DNA from 4 places in the Geodermatophilus sp. SYSU D00079 genome. Region 2 is predicted to be linked to each of the others. Evidence: riboswitches for the same ligand, from Rfam matches in the RefSeq annotation. Region 2 holds a riboswitch; each other region holds the start of a gene.

Region 1 (5,163 bases), on a different contig from region 2:
GCTGGCGCTGGTAGTCGCCGACGTAGTCGCGGAAGCCGAGGGTGCGCTCGATGACCTGCTGCGGGGAGCCGACGGTCAGCGGCGTCTCGCGGCTGAAGTCCTCCAGCGACGGGCCGTGCCCGTAGACGGGGGCGTTGTCGAAGTAGGGCCGGAACTCGGCGACGGCGTCCTGGCTGTTGCGGCGCATGAACACCTGCCCGCCGAGACCGACGATCGCCTGGTCGGCCGAGCCGTGGCCGTGGTGCTCGTAGCGCTGGCGGTAGAACTCGACCATCCGCTGGGTGTGCTGCGGCGGCCAGAAGATGTGGTTGTGGAAGAAGCCGTCGCCGTAGTACGCGGCCTGCTCGGCGATCTGCGGCGAGCGGATCGAGCCGTGCCAGACGAACGGCGCGACGCCGTCCAGCGGCCGGGGGGTGGAGGTGAAGCCCTGCAGCGGGGTGCGGTACTGCCCCGACCAGTTGACCACCTCGGTGTCCCACAGCTTGCGCAGCAGCGCGTAGTTCTCCACGGCCAGCGGGATGCCGTCGCGGATGTCCTTGCCGAACCAGGGGTAGACCGGGCCGGTGTTGCCGCGGCCCATCATCAGGTCCACCCGGCCGCCGGCCAGGTGCTGCAGCATCGCGTAGTCCTCGGCGATCTTCACCGGGTCGTTGGTGGTGATCAGCGTGGTCGCCGTCGACAGCTGCAGCGTCGAGGTCTGCGCGGCGATGTAGGCCAGCGTGGTGGTGGGGGAGGACGAGAAGAACGGCGGGTTGTGGTGCTCGCCCAGGGCGAAGACGTCGAGCCCGACCTCCTCGGCCTTCTTCGCGATGGCCACGACCGCCTGGATCCGCTCCGCCTCGCTGGGCGTGCGGCCGGTCGTGGGGTCGGTCGTGATGTCGCTGACCGAGAAGATCCCGAACTGCATCTCGTGCTCCAAGTGGTTGAGAGCGCAACTACTGCTGCGTGCAACAGTTTCGCCCGGCCCGTATTCCGGGTCCGCGGACACTCTCCCGCGACGAGGGTCACGGGACCCATGTGGCTCCTGGGATTGTCACGGGACGGTAACGGCCCCTACGGTGGGTGCGTCCGGTCGGTCGTGCGTCCCCATCCGGGGAGCCTGGCCGGACGCCGCCGAGTCGTGTCCGCGCACCGCGGACGTGAGCCGGGGACCCACCGCAGCACCGGGGTGAATCCTGCTCCCGAGCAGGTAGGGCACCTTCCCGCCCGAACCCGTCAGCTAACTCGGTAGGCGGCCATGGAAGGAACGGAGAGCATCCGCATGCCTCGCCCACGGGCCCTCCCGGCCCGCAGGGATCCCGGGCCACGCGCACCTCGCGCCTCTTCCTCGGTCCGCTGATCTCACCTCCCCCGTGACCGGCCGCGCGCGTCCCTGACCGCCGCCGGACCCCCTCCCGTAGACCGCTGCGCCCCGGGCTGCCCTCCGTAGGAGTCGGCCGGCCCGCGTGCGCCCTCGCGCCCCGGAGCACCCCCCTCGATGAACGACCGCACCACGCAGTCCCCCGCGCTCGACGCCACCACCCCCGCCGTCGACGCCGCCACCCCCGACACCACTCCCGCCCGCCGCCGGGTGCGCCTGCCGGCCCAGGGTCGCCGTCCGGCGTTCTTCCTGGCCGCCGCCGCGGCCGGCGCGATCGTGGTCAACGTCCTGGCCACCGGCGCGCCCGACGCCGAGGCCACCGCCACGCCGACGGAGTCGGTCAGCGTGGCCGAGCAGCTGGGCATCACCGCCGACACCGCGGCCGCGGCCACCCCGGACGCCGCCGACCTGGCCCCGCTGCAGGAGCTCGCCGCCTCCCGCAGCGAGCGCGAGGCCGCCGCGGCCAGCGCCGCCCAGGCCCAGGCCGCGGCCGACCAGGCCGAGCTGGACCGCCAGGCCGCCGAGCGCGAGGCCGCCGAGCGCGCCGCGGCCGAGGCCGCCGCCGCCGAGCAGGCCGCCCGCGAGGCCGCCGAGCGCGAGGCCGCCGAGCGTCAGGCCGCCGCCGCTGCGGCCGCCGCTGCGCCGGCCGCCGCCCCGGCACCGAGCAGCGGTGGCTCCGCGGCGCCGCGTGGCTCCTTCAAGGAGTACGCGATGTCCAAGGTCGGCAGCGCCCAGCAGTTCAGCTGCCTGGAGAACCTGTGGGGCAAGGAGAGCGGCTGGAACCCCAACGCGCAGAACCCCACCAGCACCGCCTACGGCATCCCGCAGTTCCTGAACTCCACCTGGGCCGGCACCGGGATCGCCAAGACCTCCGACGGCTACCGCCAGATCGACGCCGGGCTCATCTACATCGAGAACCGCTACGGCAGCCCCTGCGGTGCGTGGGCGCACTCGCAGGCCAACAACTGGTACTGATCGAGCGGTGCTGGATCGAGGGGCCGTCCCGGCAGGGGCGGCCCCTCGAGTCGTTCCCGGGGCCGGTGTGGGACGGTCGGGCGGTGCCGTTGGCGAGCGAGGAGGGGGCGCGCGTGGACCCGGACGTCGTGGCCACCGGGCGGTCGGCGTGAGGGTCGTCCCGTCCGGCTTCGTCCGCGCCCACACCCAGGTCCGGCGGCCGTCGTCGGTCCCCGAGGTCCGGCTGCACGTGGCCGACGACGTCGTCGCCCTCTGGGAGGCCATGGAGGCCCAGAACGGCGGCGCCGGGGAGGCGCCGCCGTTCTGGGCCGCGGCGTGGCCGGGTGGTCAGGCGCTGGCCCGCTTCGTGCTGGACCGGCCCGAGGTGGTCGCGGGGCGGGCGGTGCTCGACCTCGGCGCCGGCAGCGGCCTGGTCGCCCTCGCCGCCCGGCTGGCCGGGGCCCGGTGGGTGCTGGCCAGCGACGTCGACGAGTTCAGCCGCACCGCGGTCGGCGTCAACGCCGGGCTCAACGGCATCGACGGGGTGAGCGTGACCGGCGACGTCCTGGGCCGCGACCTGCAGGGCATCGACGTCGTCCTGGCGGGGGACGTCTGCTACGACCGGGAGATGACCGAGCGGGTGCTGCCGTTCCTCGACCGCGCCCGCGCCCGCGGCGTCGAGGTGTACGTCGGCGACCCGGGGCGGCCCTACCTGCCGCACGACCGGTTGACCGCCGCCGCGGTCTACGAGATCCCCGAGACCGAGGGCCCCGGACTGCGGCGGACGACGGTCTGGCGGCTGCCGTGAGCAGCGTGGCCCCCGACCGCGGGCGCCGTGCCCGCCGGCCCTCCGGCGACGACCGGGAGCGGGCGATCCTGGCCACCGCCGAGGCGCTGCTGGCCGAGCGCCCGCTGGCGGAGATCTCCGTCGACGACCTCGCCCGCGGCGCCGGGATCTCCCGGCCGACCTTCTACTTCTACTTCGCCTCCAAGGACGCCGTCGTCCTCGCGCTGCTGGACCGGGTGGTCGCCGAGGCCCACGAGCTGCGCGCCGCGGCGCTGGCCGGCGCCTCCGACGACGTGCGGGCGAACTGGCGGGCGGCGCTGGTCGCCGTCCGCGACACCTTCCGTGCGCACCGGGCACTGACCGCGGCCGCGACCCAGCTGCTGGCCGCCAGCGCCGAGGTGCGGGAGCTGTGGTTGCAGGTGATGGAGGGGTTCGTGGCGGAGACCGCCGCGGCGATCGAGGCCGAGCGGGCGCGCGGTGCGGCGCCCGGCGGCCCGGCGGCCCGCGACCTCGCCACCGCGCTGAACTGGATGAACGAGCGGGTCATCCAGGGCACCCTCGCCGGCCAGCAGCCGGCCGTGGGGGAGGACGACCTCATCGACGTGCTGCTCACCGTCTGGCTGCGCACCATCTACGGCACCGACGATCCGACGCGCCGTTGACGCACTCGACACCGTGTCGAGTACCGTGGTGCAGGTCACCGGCCGAGCCAGGGGGAACGCCATGACCGCACCCACCGAGCACGTGGACGTGCTGATCGTCGGCGCCGGGCTCTCCGGCATCGGCGCCGCCTGCCACCTCCAGCGTGAGTGCCCCGACCGCAGCTACGCCGTCCTCGAGGCGCGCGAGGCCATCGGCGGCACCTGGGACCTGTTCCGCTACCCGGGCGTGCGGTCGGACTCCGACATGTTCACCCTCGGCTACTCGTTCAAGCCGTGGACGCAGGCGCGGGCCATCGCCGACGGCGAGTCGATCCGCCGCTACGTGCAGGAGACCGCGCGCGAGCACGGCGTCGACCGGCACATCCGGTTCGGCTCCCGCGTGGTGGCCGCCGAGTGGTCGACCGAGGACGCGCGCTGGACGGTGACCGTGCAGCGCACCGGCACCGACGAGACCGTGCGGCTGACCTGCTCGTGGCTGTCGGTCTGCTCCGGCTACTACCGCTACGACGAGGGGTACCGCCCGCGCTTCCCCGGCGAGGAGCGCTTCCGCGGCCGGATCGTGCACCCGCAGCACTGGCCCGCGGACCTCGACCACGCCGGCAAGCGGGTCGTCGTCATCGGCAGCGGCGCCACGGCGGTCACCCTCGTCCCCTCGATGGCGCGAACCGCCGCGCACGTGACGATGCTGCAGCGCACGCCCAGCTACGTCCTCGCCCTGCCCGGCCGGGACCCGCTGGCCGACGCCCTGCGCCGCCGCCTGCCGGCCCGGGCGGTCTACCCGGTGGTCCGGTGGAAGAACGTGCTGACCTCCATGGCCTCCTACCAGCTCAGCCGGCGCCGGCCGGCCACCATGAAGGCGATCATCGCGAAGCTGGCCCGCAGGCAGCTGCCCGCCGGGTTCGACGTCGACACCCACTTCGGCCCGCCCTACGACCCCTGGGACCAGCGGCTGTGCCTGGTGCCCGACGGCGACCTGTTCACCGCCATCCGCGAGGGCCGGGCCGACGTGGTCACCGACCGGATCGCCACCTTCACCGAGACCGGCGTCGCGCTGGAGTCCGGTGCCGAGCTGGCGGCCGACGTCGTCGTCACCGCCACGGGGCTGAACCTGCTGCCCATCGGCGGCATGACGCTCACCGTCGACGGCGAGCCGGTGCGGCTGTCGGAGCGGGTCTCCTACAAGGGGATGATGGTCTCCGGTGTACCGAACTTCGCCATGACGATCGGCTACACCAACGCCTCCTGGACGCTCAAGGCCGACCTCGTCGCCCGGTACGTCTGCCGGCTGCTGCGGCACATGGCCGCGCACGGCCAGGCCGTCTGCACGCCGGTCGCCCCGCCGGGCGGCGGCACCGAGCCGTTCATCGGGCTCAGCTCGGGCTACGTGCAGCGCAGCCTGG
Region 2 (5,163 bases):
TGGCCGGGTCGAGCACCTCGCCGGTGTCGCCGAGGAGGAACACCGCGAACCGGGCGAGGTCGTCCAGCGAGGCCCACAGCTGCCCCGCGGCCGCCATCACCCCCGCATGGTGCTCGGGCTCGGGGAGGACGACGTCGGCCCACGGGTGCACCGCGTGACCCTCCGCGGCCGGGGCCACCGGCCGGGGGGTCGTGCGGGTCATGCCCAGCGGGGCCAGCACCTCGTCGTGGACGACGTCGTCCCACGGGCGCCCCCGCAGCCGGGCCACCAGCTCACCGAGCAGCCCGAAGCCGAGGTTGGAGTAGTGGAACCGGCGCGCGGCGCCCAGGACGGCGTGCTCCTCGGCCAGCCCGAGCTCCTCCAGCGACCCGCCGGGTGTGCGCTCCCACCAGCCGCCCGGGCTCTCCGCGGCGGCGCCTCCGAGGTGGGCGAGCAGCTGGCCGACGGTGCGCTCCCCCACCGGCGTCCCCGGCACGTGCAGCTCCAGCGGGTCGTCGAGCGACAGCCGGCCCTCGTCGCGCAGCCGCAGCACCGCGACGGCAGTCACGGTCTTGCTGATCGACCCCAGCCGGTACTGCACGTCGGTGTGCGGCTCCGGGACGTCGCCGCGCCCGGCCGACCAGGCCAGCCCGTCGTCCCGGACGACCCCGGCGACCAGGCTGGGCGCCCGCCCGTCGCGCTGTACCCGCGCGACGCGGGCGAGGAGGGTGCGGGCGGTGGAGGGCAGGACCGGTTCGGGCACGTCCGCGAACCTAGACGCGGGCCGGGGGGGCCGTCGTCAGGAGGTCGGGACGGGCTCGGGCAGGGGCAGCCGCTCGGTGCGGGTCGCCCAGCGGTCGAACCACAGGGTGGCCAGCGGCGGCACCGACGCGGCGAGCGCGAACACCGTGGTCGGCGCGTTCCACCGGAGCACGCGCGCCGCCAGGAGCGTGACCAGCACGTAGGCCACGAAGATGCCGCCGTGGATGGGGCCGAAGATCTGCACGCCCCGCTCGGAGGAGGCGAGCACCCACTTCACGAACATGCCGAACAGCAGGCCCACCCAGGAACAGGCCTCGGCGAGGGCGACGGCACGGAAGACGAGGGCGACGGCGCGGGCGTTCATCGCCCCCCATCCTCCCCGATGCCCGACCCGGGGTACGCCGCCCCCCGCGGGGGGGCGCCGACCGCGGGGGCTGTGGACCGGCCCGAGCTCCTCGGGCCGGCGGACGTCCCGCGTGGACGGCAGTGTCTCCCGGTCGAGGACGGCGGTGGCCGGTGGGACCGGCACGGCCGGGTGCTGGCAGGGTCGGCGCCCGTGCGGGGACTGGCGCGGCGGGAGTTCTGCCTCGTGCTGCTGCGGCGGATGGCCGACCTGCGTCCCGACCTGGTCGCCGAGGCGCTGCCCCGGCTGGGGGCCACCCGAGCCGAGGCGCACGCCGCGCACACCCGCTGGCAGGCGCTGCAGCACTCGCCGCGGGCTCCCCGGGGGCTGGCGCTGCGCACCGCCGTCCTGGGCCCGCCGGAGGAGCTGGAGGACCGCCGGTTCGGCGACCTCGACGTCCAGGTCCGCCGCTGGCCGGTGCCGTTGTGGCCACATCTGTACTGGGAGGTGCTGTCCGGCCCGGGCGGGTCGGTGCTCGCGGAGCACCTGGCGCGGGCGCCGGGCTCACCGGTGCCGCCGGCGTCCGCGACCCGGTTGCTGGTGTGGCAGCACGTGCTCGACGACGTGGTGGGCCTGCCGGGGGCGCGCAGCGTCGACCCCGGCGTGGTGACCCGCTGGGAGGTGGAGCTGCCCGGCGGGGTCCGGGCCCGGTTCGTGTGGGGACTGCTGCAGGAGGTCAGCCGGCGATGCGGTTGAACCGCGGCGTGGCGCCCATGGCATCGACGCTGGCGACCTTCACGACGTCGCCGGAGGTCGGCGCGTGCACCATCTGGCCGTTGCCGAGGTAGATGCCGATGTGGCTGACCGGGCTGTAGAACGCGACCAGGTCACCGGGGCGGGCCTCGGCGCGGGACACCTGGGTGCCCATGGCCGACTGCGAGCGGCTGGAGTGCGGCAGGCTGATGCCGGCGGCCTTGAACGCGTACTGGACCAGCCCCGAGCAGTCGAAGGAGCCAGGCCCCGCCGCGGCCCAGACGTAGGGCTTGCCGCGCTGGGCCATCGCCGCGTCGATCGCGGCCTGCACGGCCCCGCTGCCGGCCACCACCGGCGCGGCGGCCGGGGCCGGCGCCGAGCGCTCGGCGCGGCTGGCCCGCTCGGCCCCGCCGCCGTGGGCGGTCGCGGCCGCCTCGAGGGCCGCCCGCCGCTCGTCGGCCGACAGCCGGGCGTAGTCGGCCTGGTAGGCGTTGATCTGCGCCTGCAGGTCGGCCTGCTGGGCGGCCACGGCGTCGTACTGGGCCTGGGCCTCGACCGCCGCGGCGTCGGCCACCGCCTGGGCCTGCGCGGCGACCTCGCCGGCGGCCACGGCCTGGTCCAGCAGCCCGTTCTGGTGCCCCGCGACGGTCTCCAGCAGCGTGACCCGGTTGACGAACTCGTCGGCGGAGTCGCTGGTCATCAGCGCCTGGAGCGAACCCATGCTGTCGCCGGTGAATGCGCTGCGGGCGATGCCCCGGACCTGCTGCTGGGCCGCGGTCGCCGCGCCCCTGGCCTCGGCCACCGCCGCGGCGGCGGCCTGGGCCGTGGCCTGCTGGGCGGCGAGCGCCTCGCGCGCCTCGTTGAAGTCCTCGGTGACGACCTCGAGCTCGTGCCCGCGGGCGGCGACCAGGGCGGCGGCCTCCTGCGCGGTGGCCGGTTCCTCCGCGCCGGCCGAGGACGGCCCGAGGGTGAGACCGAGGGCGCCGGCGACGGCCAGGACGACGGCAGCGCGGCGGGCGGTGCGAGGGGACGCCATGGTGCGGCGGCACTCCGTTTCTTCCACGGCCGCCTACCGGGTCAGCTGACGGGTTCGGGCGGGAAGGCGCCCGGCGCGTCCGGCCACGGGGCCGTGCGCGCTCCACCCCAGTGGTGCGGTGGGTCCCCGGTCCGGCCACCCCCGGGAGGAGGGCGCCGGTTCGACGGCGTCCGCGGAGTGTCACCCAGGTTGGTGACGGAGCGCCCCGCCGGACGCACACACCGTAAGGGCCGTGACGCTGCCGTGACAATTACCCGGATGTGATTTGGTGGACTCTCGACTCAACCCGCCGCGCGGGCGGGACGCGTGGGTCCGGTGGGACGGGTGGGGTTTGGCGAGCGGTCCGCGCGAGCACGTGCAGCGCATGGACCTCAGACGACCCCTGGCCGCCCTCCTCCTCGTCGGGGTGCTCGCCGGGTGCAGCAGCACCGAGACCGGCGGGAACACCGACGTCAACCGCAACGAGCAGGACTGCGGCACCGCGGAGCAGGCACCCGGACAGGGTTGCGAGGAGAGCGAGGACGCTCCCGGCGAGGGCAGCTGACCGGTGCCGGCACCCGCCTCGGCCCACCCGGGCGCGAGCACGGCAGCGAGGAGCGCAGCACCCCGCGGGAGGGGACGGTGACACCGGACGGACGGGGTGCGTACGACGCCGTCGTCGTCGGGGGCGGGCACAACGGGCTCGTGGCCGCGGCCTACCTGGCCCGGGCCGGCTGGTCGGTACTGGTGCTCGAGCGCCGGGAGCGGGTCGGCGGCGCCGCGGTCAGCGAGCAGGTGTTCCCCGGCGTCGACGTCCGGCTGTCGGCCTACTCGTACCTGGTCAGCCTCCTGCCCGACCGGATCGTCGCCGACCTCGGCCTGGAGGTCACCCTCGCCGACCGCGCGGTGGCCTCCTACACCGCCGTCCCGGGCGGGGCCGGCCTGCTGGTGGAGCGGGACGAGGGGCCGGCCACGGCGGCCTCGTTCCGCGCGCTGACGGGGTCCGACGCCGAGCTGGCCGGCTGGCAGCGCTTCTACGCACGGGTGGCCACGCTGGCCGAGGACCTCGCCCCCACCCTCACCGAGCCGCTGCTGTCCCCCCGGGAGCTGGCCGGCCGGCTGTGCGACCGGCGGCTGTGGGAGGACCTGCAGGCCCGGCCCCTCGCCGACCTCGTCGCCGACGAGCTGCACTCCGACGTGGTCCGCGGGGTGGCGCTCACAGACGGGCTCATCGGCACGTTCGCCGACGTGCACGACGCCGCCTCACCGGCCGGCCGCTGCTTCCTCTACCACGTGGTCGGCAACGGCACGGGGCGCTGGCGGGTGCCGGTGGGCGGCATGGGTGCGGTCACCGGCGCCATGGCCGCGGCCGCCCGCGGAGCCGGCGCCGAGCTGGTCACCCGCGCCACGGTGACCGCGCTGGAGCCGGGCGCCGACGGCGTCACCGTGCACTGGACCGACGACGACGGCGTCGAACGGGCGGTGGACGCCGGGTACGTGGTCGGCGGCGCCGCGCCCGCGGTGCTCGACCGGCTGACCGGCGCAGCACCCCGACCCACCGCCGACGGGGCCCAGCTCAAGGTCAACATGGTGCTGGCGCGGCTGCCCCGCCTGCGCTCGGGCGTGGACCCCGCCGTCGCCTTCGCCGGCACCTTCCACGTCGACGAGGCCGCGGGCCAGCTCGACGCGGCCCACGCGCAGGCCGCCGCGGGGCTGCTGCCCGACGTCATCCCGTTCGAGGTGTACTGCCACTCGCTGTCCGACCCCTCGATCCTGGGGCCGGCCGAGCGGGCGGCGGGCTACCAGACGCTCACCCTGTTCGGCCTGCACACGCCGGCGGCGCTGTTCCGCAGCGACCCGGTCGGCACCCGCCGGGAGGCGGTGCGGCGGGTCGTCGACCAGCTCGACGCGCACCTGGCCGAGCCGCTGCTGGACTGCCTGGCCCGCGACGGCGACGGCGAGATCTGCCTGCAGGCGGCGTCCCCGCTGGACGTCGAGGAGTCCCTGGCGATGCCCGGCGGCCACATCTTCCACGGCGACCTGGCCTGGCCGGTGGCCGCGACCCCCGACGAGGTGGGCACCTGGGGCGTCGCGACCGCGCACCCGCGGGTGGTCGCCGCCTCCTCCGGGGGCACGGTCCGCGGCGGGGCGGTCAGCGGCCTGGGGGGCTACGCCGCGGCCCGCGCCCTGCTGGACCGGCCCTGACCCGCCGCTGGACGGCGTCCCGGCTGCGGCGGGAGGCGTCGTCCCTGCTCCGCAGCGCGGAACGGCAGCTGCGCGGCCGGGACCTCGCGCTGATCGCCGCGGGGCT
Region 3 (5,163 bases), on a different contig from region 2:
GTTCACCCTGGCGGTGCACCTGGGCGCCCAGAGCGACGTGAGCCAGACCTTCTCCTTCACCGCGTCGGGGACCTCGCTGAGCGCCTGCCTGCTCGCGACGGCTCACGGTGGTGGTGAGGAGAACGTCGGCACCGTGTGGACGAACGTGACGCCCTAGGACCAGGGCCGTCCCGGGCGGGTCCGCGGGGGAGCGTGACGAGGCCCGCCGGGCGGAGGCGCCGACCTGGGGGCCTGACCGGTGGGGCGGGTGGGGCTCGAACCCACGACCCAGGGATTATGAGTCCCGTGCTCTGACCGGCTGAGCTACCGCCCCGGTGGTGCCCAGCCTGCCAGATGGGCGCCCGGGCCCGGCGTCGCCGTCAGGACGGGCCGCGGATCGCCTCGACCGCCGTCATCGCCTGCTCGCGCAGGGCTGCGGAGACCGGGGCGGAGCCCGCGACCTCGGCGGCCGCGGCCTGGCCCCGCTCGCTCACCACGTAGGCCATGAAGTCGGCGACGAGCTCGGCGGTCTGCTCGTCCTCGTACTCGACGCAGCCCACGTGGTAGCTGACCAGCACGATCGGGTACTGGCCGCTGCCGGTCGTCGTCCGTGCCAGCTCGAGGGCGAAGTCGTACTCGCCGCGCCCCGTCAGGGTGGTGGAGGCCTCGACCACGGCCGCTGCGGCCTCGGCCGTCGGCGCCACGAACTCCCCGCCGACGCCGATCCGCGCCACCCCCAGGTCGCCGGCCTGGGAGAGGTCGGCGTAGCCGATGGTGCCCTGGCCGCCGGCCACCGCCGCCACGACGCCGGAGTTGCCCTGTGCGGCCTCCCCGCCCGCGACCGGCCACTCGCCGTCCGGTTCGTGCGGCCACGCCCCGCCGCCGGCGGCGGCCAGGTACTCGGTGAAGTTCTGCGTCGTGCCCGACTCGTCGCTGCGGTGCACCGCCGTGATCGGCGTGGCGGGCAACGGCACGCCGGGGTTGTCCGCGGCGATCGCCGGGTCGTCCCACCGGGAGACCGTGCCGGCGAAGACGGCGGCCAGCGTGGTGGGGGAGAGGTCGAGCCCGTCGACGCCGGGGACGTTGTGGACGACGGCGATCGGGGCGATGTAGTTCGGCAGTTCGAAGACCCCCGCCGCCCCGCACCGCTCCCCGGCCTGCGACAGCTCGTCGTCGTCCAGTGGGGCGTCGGAGCCGGCGAAGTCGATGCCGCCGGCGAGGAACTGCTCCCGGCCGCCCCCGGAGCCGACCGGGTCGTAGTCGACGGTCACGCCCGGCTGCACCCGCGTGTACCCCGCCGTCCACCCCTGCATGGCGGCCTGCTGGCTGCTGGCCCCGGCACCCACGAGGGAGCCCGAGAGGTCCCCCGTCGCGCCGTCGCCGCCGCGCTCGTTGGGGGGCACGTAGTTCGCGATCGCCACCACGGCGCCGACCACGGCCGCCGCGCCGACCGCGGCGGCCACCTTGCTCCGGGCAGACACGGGCGCCTTCCCCTCCCGGCCCGGGCGCCGGCCGCCGGGCGTCGCCGCCGACCCTAGGGTGTCGGTCCCGTCGGGGCGGATCGGCCAGAAGTGGGCGACATCTCATCCGCGACGCCGGGCGACGGGGCGGGGGAGGCGTGGGGCGCCGGTCCGCCGGACGAGCGGAGGACGTCGGCGCAGGTCGCCATGGGGAATCCGTGAGGCGAGGCGCCCCCCGCGACCATCACCACTCCGCGGTTGCACAGTGACGCGCCGTAGCGGGAGGTCACCCCTCCGGGCAAGGAGGCGCACCGGAGGTGTTACTCGATCGTGACCGCACGGGGTCACCCGTAGTAGTTTTCCCGACGGCCCAGCCGGCATCCGCTCCTCGACACACGAGGGCACCGGCCGGGCCCCGCCGAACCGCCGACGTCCCTCAGGGGCCGCGGCGGACCGGGGACCCACCGTTCCACTGGGGTGAGTCCTGCCTGCGCAGGGGGCGCAGGCGGGTAGGGCGCCGTCCGGCCCGAACCCGTCAGCTAACTCGGTAGGCGGTCGCGAGGATGGGAGAACCGTCGCCTTGGCGACCTTGCACCACCTGAGGACCCTGCCTGCGCGCGGGGGGTCGGCCCGCCGGCTGCTGCGCGCGCCCCGCCGGGCCGTCGTCGTCGCCGCCGTGGTCGGCGGACTGCTCGCCGGCACCCCCGCCGCGCTCGCCGCGCCCGCCGTCACCGGGACCTCCGAGCAGGAGGGCCTGGCCGCCGAGGTCGCCCGCATCGAGCAACTGGTCACCGCCGCCGAGGAGAAGCTGCAGCGGATGACCGTCGAGGCCGAGGCCGCCGCCGACGCCGCCCTGGTCGCCCGCGCCGAGCTGGCCACGGCCCAGGCGCAGGCCGACGCCACCGCCGCCGAGCTGGCCACCGCCCAGGCCGACGTCGCCACCGCCGAGGACGACGTCGCCACGCTGGGCCGCGAGGCGTACATGGGCGCCGACAACCGCTACGGCGACATCGAGCTCATCCTCGACGCCGAGAGCCCCACCGAGCTGCTCCAGCAGGCCGCGACGATGGACGTCCTCGGTGCCCAGCGTGCCGCGCGGCTGACCGAGTTCCTGGCCGTCGAGCAGCGGGTCGAGGAGGCCGACCGGGCCGCGCGGGCCGCGGTCACCCGGCTCGACGAGGCAGCCCGCGCCGCCGACGAGGCCGAGGCGGCCGCCACCGCCCACCTCGCCGAGGCCCAGGCCGAGTACGACGCCGTCGCCGCGGAGAAGGCGGCGCTCGACGCGCAGTACCGCGCCGCGGGTGAGCGGCTGCTGGCCTCGCAGGGTGCGGCCGACCCCGCCGCCGCCTTCGACGCCCGGCTCGACGCCCGCGCCCAGGGCACGGCCGCGCTGCCGACCGCCGGCCGGCTCACCTCCTGCTACGGCGCCCGCTGGGGCACCATGCACCAGGGCATCGACATCGCCGCCCCCATCGGCACGCCGATCTACGTGCCGGAGGACGGCGTCGTCCTCCAGGCCGGTCCGGCCAGCGGCTTCGGCCTGGCCGTGTACGTGCAGCACGCCGACGGGCAGATCACCCTCTACGGCCACGTGAACGCGTTCTCCGTCACCGCCGGGCAGGTGGTCACCGCGGGCCAGCAGATCGCCGAGGTCGGCAACCGCGGCCAGTCCACCGGGCCGCACCTGCACTTCGAGGTGCACCAGGGCGGCCTCTACGCCGACCGGGTCAACCCGATGCCGTGGCTGGCCCAGCACGGCATCAGCCTCGGTGGCGGGTGCTGACCTGAGCTGACCCCACGACGGCCCCCAGCCCCGGCGGTCGGGAACCGTCGTGCTCTCAGCGGCGGCCCCGCAGCCGGCCGAGCAGGCCGCCGACGCCGCCCAGGGTCTGCGCGGCCAGTTGCAGGATCGGCCCGCCGGGGATGCCCGGCGCGACCTGCACGACCGGCGCCAGTGCCAGCAGGCCGCCGAGCTCGTGCACCCGCAGCCGCCGCCGGGCCAGGGCCGCCACGGGGTTGACCCGTCCGGAGGCGGCCTCGAGCAGCAGGTCCGCCGGGGCCTCCACGGCGGTGCCCCGGGGCGATCCGGGGGCCACCCGCCGCACCGTCCAGCCGGTGGGGTCGGCGGTGAACGCCCAGCCCCCCTCCGGCGTCGCCAGGGTCGCCCCGCCGGTGATGCCGACGGACGCGGACAGGGCGCCGGTGACGTCGGCCAGGGCCGCGAGGCCGGCCTGCAGCACCGGGCCGGGCACCGGCGGGGCGCCGCACGCGGCCAGGTCCAGGCCGTGCACGGCCAGCTCGTACGCCTGCCCGAGGACGACGCTGAGCAGGGGCAGCGTGCCCACGACCGCGACCGCCGGTGCGGTGTCCAGCTCGACGGGCTCCTCGGCCAGGTAGCGGGCGGTGGCGTCCCGGTTGCGGCGCAGCGCGGCCAGCACCTCCTCCCGTGTCGCGTCCCGGTGGGCGGCGGTGACCCGCGCGTTGGTCGCATCCACCTCCGGCGGGGTCCCCGCGCCCCCCGCCCGCGCGGACGCCACGAGGTCCGCGAGCGCCGCGTGGTCGGCCCAGCAGCCGAGGTGGACGCAGATCTCGTGGGCCCGCCACCCGGGCAGCCGGGAGGACCGGTCGAGGTCCACCGCCTCGGCCTGGGCGAGGAAGGCGTCCCACGCCGGCAGGACCAGCCCGGCGACCTCGTCCCGCCCCGCGTCGGCCATCCCCTGGGATCGCAGCATGGCCCGGCCGGTACCCCGGGGGTCCCGCCCGGTACGCCTCGCCGCGCGCGGCCGTCTTGTCCGCCGGGCCCGGTCCCCGTCAGCCTGGGGCCATGACACGCAGCGGCACGACCCGCGGCACGGTGATCCGCTGGGACGACGCCCGGAGGGCCGGCCTCGTGGAGGCCCCGGACCTGCCCGGGGGCTGCTGGGTGGACGCGTCGGTCGTCGACGGCCCGTCCGGCGGCGCCCTCCGCGCCGGGCAGGTGGTGGACGTCGACTGGACCGAGCCGGGGGTGGAGGGCGCGCCGTTCCGGGCCACGCGGGTGGTCCCGCGGGAGGACCTGCAGGCCACCCTGGGTGCGTGAACCGCGGGTGTCGCACCCATGCACACCGGTGTCCGCCACTACGCTGGGTGAGGACCGGGCGGTCTCGCTGAGCGGGTCCCGGCGGCCGTCGCGAAGGGCTTGCGGTGTGCCGGGTCGCAGGCGTAGGAGGAGACGACGGCACGGTGGACGGGCGCGTCGTCACCGTGCTATGGCCGCTGACCAGCGCGTAGTGGCCGCTGTCGTGACCTTCCGTCACATGTGACCCATCAGCCCCATCCGCACTGGCGCGATGGGGTGACCATCGTGCAAACTGTTCCTGGGCCCCTGGTCCACCACCGTCGAACACAGCCTGTCACCGAATCGATCGTCCGTTGGGGAAGACGAGACCGATCGAGTCGATGGAGGTACCCCGTGCAACGACGGTCTACCCAGGGTGTCGTCTTCGTGCACGCGTGCCCGAAGGCGCTCTGCCAGCACGTCGAGTGGGCGCTGGAACGCGTCATCGGCGCGCCGGTCTCCCTGTCGTGGGCCGACCAGCCCGCGGCACACGGTTCCTACCGTGCCGAGGTCGCCTGGACCGGCGCCCCGGGCACGGGGGCGAAGCTGGTCGCTGCGCTGCGCGCGTGGCCGATGCTCCGCTTCGAGGTGACCGAGGAAGCCAGCTACGGCAACGACGGCGAGCGC
Region 4 (5,163 bases), on a different contig from region 2:
GGCCAGTGACGGCAGCGACGCCGGCGTCAGCCGGTCCAGCCGCCGCCGGCCAGCCAGGTCGGTAGGTCGCGCAGCCCGGGTGCCAGGGCGCGCGTGGCCGCGACGTCGGCCTGGTAGGCGGGCAGCTGCGCGAACCAGGCGAACATCGCGCGGGAGTCCTCGTCGAGACCGTCCAGCGGCAGCGCCTCGTAGCGGCCCGGCCGCCCGGCCCGCTCGCCGAACGCCGCGGCGACCTGCTCGCCGGTCCGCTCGTCCCCGCCGATCTCGATGCTGCCGCCGGGCACGCGGGAGGGGTCGACCAGCACGGCGGCGGTGACCGCGCCGATGTCGGCGACGGCGATCATCTGCAGCGGCACCCCGGCCGGCAGCGGCATCCGGACGACGACCTCGGCGGGGTCGGCCGCCACCATCCACGGCAGGTTCTCCATGAAGAAGACCGGCCGGACGATCGTGGCGGGCAGGCCGAGGGAGGCGATGTGCTCCTCGACGCGGCGCTTGCTCTCGAAGTGCGGGATGCCGGTGGACCGCTCCGCACCGCCGACGGAGTTGAACACCAGGTGCTCGACACCGGCGTCGGCGGCCGCGTCGGCCAGCGCGATCCCCTGGGCGACCTCCGCCTCCGGGCCGCCGGCGCCGAACGGGGTGGTCATCGCGAACACCCGCTGCGCGCCGCGGAACGCCGTCCGCAGGCTGTCGGGGTCCCGGAGGTCGGCGCGCACGAGCTCGGCGCCGCGACCGGCGAGGTCCTGCGCCTTCGCCGGGTCACGGACCAGCGCGCGGACCCGGGCGCCGGCGTCCAGCAGCCCGCGGGCGACGGCACCACCCTGCTGCCCGGTGGCTCCGACGACGGCGATCAGGGGTCCGGGCACGCTGCGCTCCTCCAGACGGGGACGGGTCCCCCTAGGGTGCCCGACCATGGCGGATCGGCAGCTCAGGACGGTTCTGGAGGGCGGCGGGTTCTTCGAGGGCCCGCGCTGGCACGAGGGCACCTGGTGGGTGTCGGACTTCTACCGCCGCACGGTGAGCCGGGTGGCTCCCGACGGCGCGGAGACGGTCGTGGTCGAGGTGGAGCAGCAGCCGTCCGGGCTGGGCTGGCTGCCCGACGGCTCGCTGGTGGTCGTGTCGATGAAGGACCGCCGCGTCCTCCGGTACGCCGACGGGTCGCTGCGCACCCACGCCGACCTGGCCGAGCACTGCGGCGGGCACCTCAACGACATGGTGGTGGACGCGCGGGGGAACGTGTTCGTCGGCGACTTCGGCTTCGACCTGATGGGCGGCGGTGCCGCGGCGACCGCGTCGCTCAAGCGGATCGCCCCCGACGGCACGGTCGGCGTGGCCGCCGGGGGGCTGCAGTTCCCGAACGGCTCGGTGATCACCCCGGACGGCGGCACGCTGGTCGTCGGCGAGACCCTGGGGAACCGGTACACCGCGTTCGACCTGGGCGCCGACGGGTCGCTGACCAACCGGCGGGTGTGGGCCTCCCTCGGCCCCGAGGTCACCGGGACGACGGTCGACGAGGTGCTGGGCCAGCTCGTGGTCGCGCCCGACGGGTGCGCGCTGGACGCCGAGGGCCGCATCTGGGCCGCCGACGCGGTGGGCGGCCGGGTGGTGCGCGTGGCCGAGGGCGGGCAGGTGGTCGACGAAATAGCCGCGCCGTCCGGGCTCGGGGTGTACGCCTGCATGCTCGGCGGGGACGGCGGCCGCACGCTGCTCATGTGCTGCGCGCCGGACTTCTACGAGCACAACCGCGCGCCGGTGCGCGAGGCGGTGCTGCTGGCGACCGAGGTCGACGTCCCCCACGCCGGCCGACCGTAGGTCAGCTCCCGGTGGCGCCGGGCGGCGGCTCGGCCGGGCGCGGCTGCCCGTCGCTGCCGGGGACGCTGGGGTGCGCGGTCCCCATGGTGCCGCCCTGCGCCGCGCGCGGTTCCTCCTGCTCCGACGGCGGGCCGACGAGGTCGTGCTCCTCGCGCTCGCCGGGGTTGCCGCCGGTGGCCTCGTTCGCGCCCCCGTAGGGGCGGCCGGTCATGTTGCCCTCGGTCATCTCCGGACCTCCTGTGCTGGGTCCGGGCTGGGTACCCGGTGCGGGTGGCGCTCACGCGGGCGCGAGCACGCGGACCGGGGCGCCGGCGGTGCGCAGCGCCGGTCAGGGCAGGCGGCAGCGGCCCCGGCCCGGGCGTCCGGGTGGGGCCGCTGCCGAGCGGGAGGTCAGTGGACGGGGCCCCGGCCGTAGCCCTTGCCGCCGCCGCGCTTCTTGTTCTGCTCGCCCATCTTGGCGATGAACTCCTTGATCTTGGCCTGGTTCTGCGGCTTGCGGGCCTCCTGGATGACCTTCGCCGCGAGCCCCGACGCCACGAGCTTCCGGATCATGCCGGCCATGTGGTTCCTCCTCGGTTCGGTTGCACCAGATCGTGCCCGCCCAACGGCCCGGCCAACCACCGAGGTTCCCGTGGCGCTGTGCTCGGAGTCCACCACGGTGAGTCAGGAAACCCCGCGCGTGAGCAATCTGTCCGTCACCGCGCTGACCTGCACGGTCGTCCGGCGCAAGGGACCTTGGTCCCCGGTGTCCGTCGTGGTCGCGACGGCGTGTCGCCCGTGTGGCGGACTGTCCGCTGCACGGACGGCGGACCGTCGAGTCCGCACCTAGCGTCCTCCGCGGTCCTGACGGGCCCCTCGTCGCCGAACCCGTGGTGACACCCGTCGGACCCCGCCGAACCGGTGCGCGGCTCCAGCCGCGGCCGGACCGGGGACCCACCGCAGCACTGGGGTGAAGCACGGCCTGGGCCGTGCCGGGCGACCTCCCGTCCGAACCCGACAGCTAACCCGGTAGGCGGACGGATGGAACAGGAGAACCGTCGTCGATGACGACTGCCCGCACGTCCTCAGCCCGTCGCACCATCCGTGGGATCGCGGTCGCCGCGATCGCCGGTGCCGGGATCGCCCTCACGCCCGCGACGGCCTCGGCCGCGCCCGACGTCGTCGCCGCGCCCGCGGCGGCTGCCAGCCCGGCGGCGCAGACCGCCGTCAACACCGCGCTCGCCCAGGTGGGCGACCCCTACCGGTACGGCGCCACCGGCCCCAACGCCTTCGACTGCTCGGGGCTGACGACGTTCGCCTACCGCGCCGCCGGCATCGAGATCCCGCGCACGTCGCGGGCGCAGGCCGGTGCCGGCGTGCCGGTCTCCCGGGACGCCCTGCAGCCCGGTGACCTGGTGTTCTTCTACAGCCCCGTCTCCCACGTCGGGATGTACATCGGCAACGGGCAGATGGTGCACGCCTCCACCGCCGGCCAGCCGGTGAAGGTCGTGAACCTGGACCACATGCCCAGTTACAACACCGCCCGCCGCATCGCCTGACCCTCGGCTGCCGGTGTCCTGCCTAGTGGCGGCAGGGCACCGGCGGCTGGTCGGCCGGCTGCAGCGAGAAGACCGAGCCGGCGTCGCGCGGCCAGGAGCGCAGGAACAGCAGCCCGAGCCGGGTGTGCAGGAACGCCTCGGCCCCCGCCTCGCGGACCAGCGCCGCGAGGTGGCCGGTGTCGTGGTTGCGGTGCCGCCGCAGCTCGTCGTCGGCGGCCAGGGTGACGACGTCCCCGACGGCGCCCATGACGACGACCGGCTGCCAGTGGTCGTCGTCGGCCTGCGCCAGCTGGACGTGCGCCGGGTGCGGGGCGTGGCCGCGGGCCAGGCGGGCGCAGGGGGTGGAGGCCTCGACGCGGCTCGGGCCCGGGTGCGACTCGGGGTGGTCGGACACTGGCTCCCCCTGGTTCCGTGCGCCGCGCGAGCGGCGGACCGTCAGCGAACCACCCCGGTGCCCCGCTCGCCGGGCTGCCCAACACCCGGGACGGCGAAGTCGCCCGTGCGGGTGGGTGGCCGGCCGCGGCGGTGACGGACGGCGACGGTTCCCGCCGCGGCTACGGGACCCGCACGAAGTCGCGGCCGGTCCAGTGCCACCGCACGGTGATCGGGATCGACGGGCCGTCGGCGCGGTTGTCCTCCGGCGCGTAGGCGCGCATCCCGGCGACGACGTCGCCGTCCCGGACCGACAGCGCGGTCGGGTCGTAGAGCGGCGCGAGGACCGTCGTCTCCCGCAGCGTGCGCGGGCTGGGCAGCAGCCCGATCCGCTCCCCGTCGGCGGCGAGGACCTGGACCTCCTCGACGATCCCGTTGGAGGGCTGCGGGGAGCACTGCAGCAGCACGACCGTGTCCGGCTCGCCGTCCCCGTCGACGTCCCCGCCGGCGGTCGCCTGCAGCCAGACGTCGTAGTACTCGTAGTAGGGGCTGCGGCTGGCGTCGGCGGGCACGCGCGCGGTGCCGCCGTCGAGGTCCGCCGCGAAGCCACCCGGGACGATCCCGTCGCAGGTGACGCGGTACGTGGCGTCGTGCCAGTCGCGCACCGGTTCCGGGGAGGGCCCCGCTGCGGCGCCGCTGCCGCCGGCGGCGGCGCAGCCGGCCAGCAGGCACGCCGCCAGGCCGGTCGGGACCCCCGGCCGCCCCGGCGCGGTCCACGGCATCGGCGATCACCTCGGCTGCGGAGGGCGGGGAGCTCCCTCCGGGAACCGAGGGTCCCACGATGCGGCCGTCACCGGTGGCTCTCTGCGAGCGGTCCCCCGGCGGGGATCCGGGGCAGGCTGTGACCCGTGGACGTCCCGCGCTGGCCCCGTCCCACGGGCACGGGCCCGGTCGTGGCGCTCGGCAAGCTGGTGGCCGACCAGGTGCTGGAGCTGTCCGCACCGCTGGTGGCCGGCGGGCAGCAGCGGGTGGTGCGGACGACGTCCGCGGGCGGCGCCCCGGCCAACGTGACGGCGGGCCTGGCGCGGCTGGGCGTGCCGGCGCGGCTGGCCGGCTGGGCCGGTGCCGACCCCGTGGCCGACCCGCTGCTCGCGGAGCTGACCGCGCGCGGGGTCGGGACGGCGGTGGTGCGCCGCGGCCGGACGCCGCTGACGACGGTGCTGGTCCACCCGGACGGCGAGCGCACGCTGCTCGCCGACCGCGGCGAGGGCGGGCTGGAGCCGGCCGACGTCCGCCGGGAGTGGGTGGCCGGCGCGGCCGTCGTCCACCTGGACGGCTACGACCTGCTGCGCTTCCCCGACGCGCTGCGGACGGCGGCGTCCCTGGCGCACGGGGCCGGGGTGCCGGTCAGCGTCGACGTGGCCGCGGCGACCCGGAT

What was found. Region 2 has a riboswitch for cyclic di-AMP ahead of ACI79E_RS10535 (C40 family peptidase). Riboswitches for the same ligand answer to the same signal wherever they lie in the genome.
Region 1: another riboswitch for cyclic di-AMP. It lies ahead of ACI79E_RS18935 (aggregation-promoting factor C-terminal-like domain-containing protein); the one in region 2 lies ahead of ACI79E_RS10535 (C40 family peptidase).
Region 3: another riboswitch for cyclic di-AMP. It lies ahead of ACI79E_RS17655 (M23 family metallopeptidase); the one in region 2 lies ahead of ACI79E_RS10535 (C40 family peptidase).
Region 4: another riboswitch for cyclic di-AMP. It lies ahead of ACI79E_RS15160 (C40 family peptidase); the one in region 2 lies ahead of ACI79E_RS10535 (C40 family peptidase).

What each region holds. Positions count from the first base shown of each region.
Region 1 covers NZ_JBJGZS010000028.1:22,534-27,696, reverse strand. Annotated here, with positions in the region: gene ACI79E_RS18940 (LLM class flavin-dependent oxidoreductase) at 1-907, opposite strand, end outside; cyclic di-AMP (ydaO/yuaA leader) riboswitch at 1,102-1,249, shown strand; gene ACI79E_RS18935 (aggregation-promoting factor C-terminal-like domain-containing protein) at 1,478-2,335, shown strand; gene ACI79E_RS18930 (class I SAM-dependent methyltransferase) at 2,484-3,122, shown strand; gene ACI79E_RS18925 (TetR/AcrR family transcriptional regulator) at 3,119-3,763, shown strand; gene ACI79E_RS18920 (flavin-containing monooxygenase) at 3,825-5,163, shown strand, end outside.
Region 2 covers NZ_JBJGZS010000010.1:38,326-43,488, reverse strand. Annotated here, with positions in the region: gene ACI79E_RS10550 (serine hydrolase domain-containing protein) at 1-742, opposite strand, end outside; gene ACI79E_RS10545 (DUF3817 domain-containing protein) at 779-1,105, opposite strand; gene ACI79E_RS10540 (hypothetical protein) at 1,298-1,840, shown strand; gene ACI79E_RS10535 (C40 family peptidase) at 1,821-2,873, opposite strand; cyclic di-AMP (ydaO/yuaA leader) riboswitch at 2,889-3,038, opposite strand; gene ACI79E_RS10530 (hypothetical protein) at 3,238-3,417, shown strand; gene ACI79E_RS10525 (phytoene desaturase family protein) at 3,495-5,057, shown strand; partial or broken gene ACI79E_RS10520 (YhjD/YihY/BrkB family envelope integrity protein) at 5,054-5,163, shown strand, end outside.
Region 3 covers NZ_JBJGZS010000024.1:58,311-63,473, reverse strand. Annotated here, with positions in the region: gene ACI79E_RS17670 (hypothetical protein) at 1-157, shown strand, start outside; tRNA gene ACI79E_RS17665 (tRNA-Ile) at 240-313, opposite strand; gene pstS (phosphate ABC transporter substrate-binding protein PstS) at 360-1,460, opposite strand; cyclic di-AMP (ydaO/yuaA leader) riboswitch at 1,856-2,004, shown strand; gene ACI79E_RS17655 (M23 family metallopeptidase) at 2,020-3,222, shown strand; gene ACI79E_RS17650 (maleylpyruvate isomerase family mycothiol-dependent enzyme) at 3,278-4,171, opposite strand; gene ACI79E_RS17645 (hypothetical protein) at 4,264-4,518, shown strand; gene ACI79E_RS17640 (DUF3145 domain-containing protein) at 4,891-5,163, shown strand, end outside.
Region 4 covers NZ_JBJGZS010000018.1:54,010-59,172, reverse strand. Annotated here, with positions in the region: gene ACI79E_RS15180 (NmrA/HSCARG family protein) at 27-869, opposite strand; gene ACI79E_RS15175 (SMP-30/gluconolactonase/LRE family protein) at 916-1,815, shown strand; gene ACI79E_RS15170 (hypothetical protein) at 1,817-2,041, opposite strand; gene ACI79E_RS15165 (hypothetical protein) at 2,206-2,376, opposite strand; cyclic di-AMP (ydaO/yuaA leader) riboswitch at 2,696-2,843, shown strand; gene ACI79E_RS15160 (C40 family peptidase) at 2,859-3,353, shown strand; gene ACI79E_RS15155 (hypothetical protein) at 3,376-3,747, opposite strand; gene ACI79E_RS15150 (hypothetical protein) at 3,908-4,507, opposite strand; gene ACI79E_RS15145 (carbohydrate kinase family protein) at 4,634-5,163, shown strand, end outside.